DNA from 2 places in the Geobacillus sp. WSUCF1 genome. Region 2 is predicted to be linked to the other one. Evidence: riboswitches for the same ligand, from Rfam matches in the RefSeq annotation. Region 2 holds a riboswitch; the other holds the start of a gene.
The links. Region 2 has a riboswitch for cobalamin ahead of metE (5-methyltetrahydropteroyltriglutamate--homocysteine S-methyltransferase). Riboswitches for the same ligand answer to the same signal wherever they lie in the genome.
Positions count from the first base shown of each region.

Region 1 (3,416 bases), on a different contig from region 2:
TGCTGGGGCGATCGGCTACTTTGTCTTGACAAAAGGGGCCGCCGCGATTGATAAGGACATCAATATGTCCGTATTAGGCGGCATCATCTCCGGAGTGATCGCCGGGCTTTTATACAATCGCTATCATGATATCAAGTTGCCCGACTGGCTCGGCTTCTTCGGCGGACGGCGGTTTGTGCCGATCGTGACATCGCTTGTCATGCTCGTGCTTGCCTTGATTTTTGGCTATGTATGGCCGCCGATTCAAGATGGCATCAACGCGGTCGGCCATTGGATCGTTGGCGCCGGGGCGGTTGGCGTCGGCATTTTCGGGTTCCTCAACCGGTTGCTCATTCCAGTCGGATTGCACCATGTGTTAAAACAATCGATTCAAGCGTCAGAAGGCAGGGTGATCGTCGCGGAAGTCATCGGGGAATTTGCGCCGCTGTATCCGGCGGTCACCAACGCCGAACTGGCCGCGGCGTTTGGGGCGGATTTGCCGACGATGAAACATTTTTTCGATCGCGACGTATTACAGAATGAGGGTACGGCGCCTTGTTAAGGCAAAACGCCGTTCATCCGCCAATAGGTGGGCGCCGATAAAACGTGGAAGGAGCCGGAGGAACATGAGCATGTTTGGAAAAGTCGCCGCCGATGTGCTTGGGCTAAGCGACATCGGCTCGGTTATTCAGCCGAAAGACTACGACAAAGTGGATGCCGATGATTATGTGATGCACGAGGATGGAGAAAAAATCTATTTTCTCATCAAGTCGAAATCCGATGAATATTGCTTCACAAACCGCGCGCTCATTCATCTGGACGGCACGAGCGCCGCGAGCAAAAAACGGACGCTGCGCCGCTACGATTACTATAAGCATCCGATTTCCGACGTGTCGCTCGAAACAGCCGGGACGGTCGATTTGGATGCGGAAATCAAATTTAAAATCGGCCCGCACGCATACTCGATCGATGTGCATAAAAAGCATATCGAGGAACTGAAAGACTTGTATAAATCGCTGCTGGCGATCGCGGACATTTGCCATGAAAACGAAACGAAGTTCAACTATGCGGAGCGGAGTTTGGAACTGGCGGCCAAGGTGTTTGCCAACATGCGCGGCGACGGCGCCAATGTGTCGGCGGATTTTCAGGCCGTGAATGAATACGCTTTTCGCTGGCTGACGGAAGCGAAAAAGAACTATACGGTCAAAGATTTTGGTTTTGTGTTTGACAAATATATTCAACAGTGACGAGTGGAGCCGGCAGTCAGAAAGGCGTCTTGCATAAAGGCGGGGCGCCTTTTCCTATGGCGGTTAGGCGGACGCTTGGCTGGGAACGCTGGTTTGGAGAGCTGGCTGCCAGTTTTCTATAAAAATAGTTGTCAAACGGCAAACGCTGTTTTAATATAAAAATGTCCATATCCCATAACTGAATCCATTTGCAGCAAGGTGCCGAAACGGCTTAATAGGGAATCCGGTGGGAATCCGGAGCTGTCCCCGCAACTGTCAATGCGGACGAAATGAAATCGCCACTGTACGGACAGATGGCTTGCGCTGTTTTCCGTACGGGAAGGCTTCAGAGTAGGATGAAGCATGAGCCAGTAGACCTGCCTTGCTTGCCGCAGTTTCCGAATCTTCGGGGGGTGAGACGCGGAAACAGTCGTACAGGGCATTGTTGTGCCCATTGGCGGTCTGTTTCGCGCTCATTCCCAGATTTAGGCGGAATGGGCGTTTTTTATTGTACATACATCACTGAAGGGGGAATGACGGATGAAACGTTGGACATGGCCGGCGGTGGTGGCGGTGTTCTTCCTTTTGGCCGCCGTGCTCGTCGGCTGTGGCGGGGCGAATGGCAGCACCGAGCCTGCGAAAAAAGACGAGCCGAAAACGGAACAAGCGGCGTTTCCAGTGACAGTGAAAGACGGGCTTGGCGAGGATGTCACGATCAAAGCGGAACCGAAAAAAATCGTCTCGCTCATCCCGAGCAATACGGAAATCGCCTATGCGTTGGGGTTGGGCGATAAGATCGTCGGCGTCAGCGATTTTGACAATTATCCGGAAGACGTCAAAACGAAAACGAAAATCGGCGGCATGGAGTTTAATGTCGAGAAAATCATTTCGCTCAAACCGGATCTCGTCTTGGCCCACGCGTCAAGCGCCCATAACTCGCGCGATGGCCTCAAGCAATTGAAAGACGCCGGCATTACCGTGCTTGTCGTCAATGACGCGAAGTCGTTCGACGATGTATATGCGTCCATCGACTTGATCGGCAAAGCGACCGGGACGACAGACAAAGCGAAGCAAGTGATTGATGAGATGAAAGAGAAGCTTGCGAAAATCAAAGAAAAAGCGAAACAAATCCCGGCGGACAAACAGGCCAATGTCTGGATTGAAGTGTCGCCGCCGCCGCAGCTGTATACGGCCGGCAAAGGGACGTTTATGGATGAGATGCTTCAAGTGATTTCAGCGAAAAACGTCGCCGGCAGCTTGGAAGGCTGGCCGATGGTGACGGAAGAAAAAGCCGTGGCCTATAAGCCGGATGTCATCATCACGACATACGGCGGAGCGAAGCAAGTGTTGGCGCGCGCCGCTTGGAAAGACGTGCCGGCGGTGAAAAACAAGCGGGTGTATGACGTCAACACCGACTTAGTAAGCCGACCGGGTCCGCGCCTTGTCGAAGGGGTCGAGGAACTTGCCAAAGCCATTTACCCGGATGTGTTCAAGTAAAATGTGGATGTATATATTGGCCGTCACCGCGGCCGTGTTATCGTTGCTCGTAGGGATATCGACAGGATCGCTGTCGATTCCCTTTTCTTCTATTGTCCGCATTTTGGCGGCTGAATGGTTCGGAGCGGCGCTGCCTCGCCACATTCCGGCTGATTGGGTGCCGATCGTGATGGCGATCCGCTTGCCGCGCGTCGTGCTTGCGTTTTTGGTCGGGGCGTCATTGGCGCTGGCCGGGTCCGCGTTTCAAGGGCTGTTAAAAAATGCGCTCGCCGATCCGTACACGCTCGGTGTCTCGTCCGGCGCGTCGGTCGGGGCGGTGCTCGTCATCTTTCTCGGCTGGCAATGGCCGTTCTTTGGCACGTTTACGCTGCCGGTCGTGAGCATCTTGTTTGGCATGGCGACGCTTGCCGCCGTTTTGGCGTTCACTCGCGCTGTGGAGCGGCGCATGTCGGTTGAGACGATCATTTTAGCCGGCATTATCTTCGGCGCGTTTTTCAGCGCGTTCATTTCGCTCATGATCGCGTTGACCGGGGAAGAATTGCGGCAAATCATCTCATGGCTGATGGGGAGCGTGGCGATGCGCGGCTGGAAATACAGCGGGCTGTTGCTGCCGTTTTTTCTCGTTGGGGCCGCAGTGCTCATCGCCAACAGCCGCGAGTTGAACGCGTTTGCCTTTGGCGAGGAGGCGGCGCTTCATGTCGGCGTTGATGTTAC
Region 1 is NZ_ATCO01000056.1:5,649-9,064, reverse strand. Features, by position in the region: partial or broken gene I656_RS0115230 (PTS transporter subunit EIIC) at 1-370, shown strand, start outside; gene I656_RS10005 (PH domain-containing protein) at 612-1,226, shown strand; cobalamin riboswitch at 1,406-1,605, shown strand; gene I656_RS10010 (ABC transporter substrate-binding protein) at 1,746-2,702, shown strand; gene I656_RS10015 (iron ABC transporter permease) at 2,689-3,416, shown strand, end outside.
Region 1: another riboswitch for cobalamin. It lies ahead of I656_RS10010 (ABC transporter substrate-binding protein); the one in region 2 lies ahead of metE (5-methyltetrahydropteroyltriglutamate--homocysteine S-methyltransferase).

Region 2 (3,416 bases):
CGTCGTCAAGATGAGCGGCTTTGTCTTCGTCTGCTCGCATAGAAGCTTTGTCGCTTCCACTCCATTCATGTTCGGCATGCGCACATCCAATAACGCGACATCAACTTCATGATGTCGACAATATTCCACTGCCTCTTTCCCATCGCCTACAGTCGCGGCGACATCAAACTCGTCATACGTGCTTAAGATGATCCGCAGCCCTTCGCGGACAAAGGGATTGTCATCGGCGATGAGCACTTTTATGCGCGGAACATGGGACGAAGAGTGATGTTCCATCTTTACCCACCCCTTTTCATCATGACGCCTGTCCACTACCTCGCGTGCATGATTTTCATGGTTTACTTTCATCTTTCCAAAACCGGAGGAACTATTCTTTCAACGTGGACCATTCGTGCACACAAACATATGCCTTCAAGGCGGCCTTCTGTCCAGCGAGTGAGAAAATGATTGTACACAAATCGGCAACATCCTATGATGCTCCGGATATACGGTTCCTGTTCTTTTGTCGGATAGAGACGGACGGAACAGGCTTGGCGCATTCCAATCGTCAAGAAAATTATACCATATTGCGCTTCCTCCCACTCCTTTAAGGGGGAGAGGAGCACAAGATTTCTGTAATGAATAAGGGCGATTTTTTCCGTTGCCACAGAGGAAATGAACCAAAGCAAGAGCAGGCCGAACCGAGTCGACGCTGGGATGCGTCCGGTGTTGCCAAGAGTAGCTGTCGGATCAAGACATGGGAACAGAGCCAAGCTCGATCGAATAGGCAAAACGGAAGGCAGGTCGAGGTGCCCATTCACCAACGGAGCGATCATCCTGTACCGAAACAGTGCGATGTCGTGTCTCATCGACTTATCCATCTGGATCTCCTCCTCGTCTTTCCCACCATCCATATACATTTGAATGTCAATGACAAAGTCGTGAAACTTGATCAAATTTCCTCCCCATCTTTGAAACAAATGGAAATTTCCGCCCGAAACGGCTCCTCACCACAACATGTACTTGACAAGCAATACAGCTTCCTGCACAAAGATTTGAAAAAATCACTGATTTGTTGATTTTCCCTTACAAGCGTAAATGGGGTATGTTCAGAAAAAATCATGTACAACTTTTGGTGAAGAGCCTCCGAAACAATTCACAAAAAATTTAGCACACTCTTCAGAAAAGAGGGAAAAGGCTTTCTGAAAGAATGTACAAGAAACGGTGTTTTGTTTTCGCAGAAAAATTCCATGGGCAGCGCACTTTGCCCTCCACCCGGGGATGAAAATCACACGTCAGTCCTGCATTTTCACAAAAAACATATTTTTACATAAAATACTAATATTAACTCAAAAAATATCCCTGCTTACTATGCCGTTATGCCTCTTAAAACCCCTTCACAAAAACATTTCGGTTGAAAAAAACAAAAAATTCTTTTATTCTAAATTTTATACAACCAAATAATCAGTTCACGCAACAGGTGGTTCACACATGTGGTGAACCTTAAAAGGGAAGTTTGGTGAAAATCCAACACGGTCGCGCCACTGTGATGCAGAGCTGTTTATCACAATCCACTGTTTCATTTGAAATGGGAAGGAGATAAACAGCGATGAAGCTAAGTCAGGAGACCTGCCTGTTGTATGCACTTTCGACCTACGCGTCATAGGGAGGAGTGAGGACATATGATATTGAGGCACTTCACGTATCTCAATACAAGCTAGTTATACCCTCCTTCCGTTGGAAGAGGGTTTTTTGCTTGATTGGGATCAAATAACTGGAGGTGCTTCCACATGTTCATCCGCAGTTCAAATGTAGGGTATCCACGCATTGGGGAGAAAAGAGAATGGAAAAAGACGTTAGAATCGTTTTGGAATGGGCAGATCACCAAAGAACAATGCACCAAAATGATGGAAGCGATTCGACTTGATTCGATTCGTAAACAGATGGAGAAAGGAATCGATCTCATTCCAATTGGAGATTTTTCTTTATACGATCACGTATTAGATACAGCATTCATGTTTGGATATATTCCAGAGCAATTTCAACAAATAGACGATACACTTGAGCAATATTTTGCGATGGCACGCGGGACAAATGGGCAACATGCGCTTGAAATGACGAAATGGTTTAATACAAATTACCATTACATCGTGCCTGAAATTGGACAAACAAAGCCAAGATTAGTGGAGAATCGCCTATTGAAAGAATACAACCTTGTAAAAGAAACATTCGATTTAGAAACAAAACCTGTGTTGCTTGGACCGATTACGTTTCTTTTGCTTTCTAAGCAATACGATCGACACGAGTGGCGCAAACATCTCGCACGATTAGTTCCTGTTTATGTAGAATTATTCAAACAACTAAGCGAAGCGGGCGTGTCATTCGTCCAAATCGATGAACCGATTCTCGTCCAAGATATAGACGATGACATCGTCGATGCATTTCGTGATGTATATGAAGTTTTTCATCGCGGTGTACCAAATATAAACCTTATTTTACAAACATATTTTGATAGCGTGTCGCATTATCGTGAAATCGTTGCTTTACCTGTCGCAGGCATTGGGCTTGACTTTGTACATGATAATGGCGAAAACATGAAAAACATAAACACCTATGGATTTCCGAAAGATAAAATATTAGTTGCTGGGATTGTAGATGGCCGCAATGTATGGAAAAGTTCGCTTGCCCAAAAAGCGACGCTCCTTCACCATCTAGCAAACGTTGCTGAACAACTGATCATTCAACCGTCTTGCAGCTTACTGCACGTCCCTGTCACGACAAAACACGAACATTCACTGCCGCCGGAGCTCGCTGGGGCTTTATCATTTGCCGATGAAAAATTAGATGAAATACGTATGCTGACAGAATATATGAAAGGAAACACAACAATCGACAAGCTAATCCAATACGACGAACAAACAAACAGTAATTTAGCCAAGTTCCGCAAACAACAAGAACAAATAAACGAGATCACAGCCGTTCCGGTAAGCCGAACACCTTACAGCAAACGACGAAAGATACAACAATCACATTTGCAACTCCCGCTGTTGCCGACAACGACAATCGGCAGCTTCCCGCAGACGAGCGACGTGCGTCAAGCTCGGATGAAGTGGAAAAAAGGGGAATGGAACGATCATCAATATAAGTCCTTTATAAAGAAAGAAATCGCAAAATGGATCGACATTCAAGAGCAACTGCAGCTCGACGTGCTTGTCCATGGGGAATTTGAGCGCACAGATATGGTAGAATTTTTCGGTGAAAAGCTGCAAGGCATGGCATGCACGACAAACGGCTGGGTACAATCGTATGGATCACGTTGTGTTCGCCCGCCCATTATTTTTAGCCATGTGTCCTACCAACAACCGATGACCGTAGAAGAAACGGTATATGCCCAGTCGCTGACCCATAAACCTGTCAAAGGCATGCTGACAGGCCCT
Region 2 is NZ_ATCO01000060.1:28,984-32,399, reverse strand. Features, by position in the region: gene I656_RS09510 (response regulator transcription factor) at 1-276, opposite strand, end outside; gene I656_RS19875 (helix-turn-helix domain-containing protein) at 345-800, opposite strand; partial or broken gene I656_RS19100 (transposase) at 783-860, opposite strand; cobalamin riboswitch at 1,441-1,631, shown strand; gene metE (5-methyltetrahydropteroyltriglutamate--homocysteine S-methyltransferase) at 1,770-3,416, shown strand, end outside.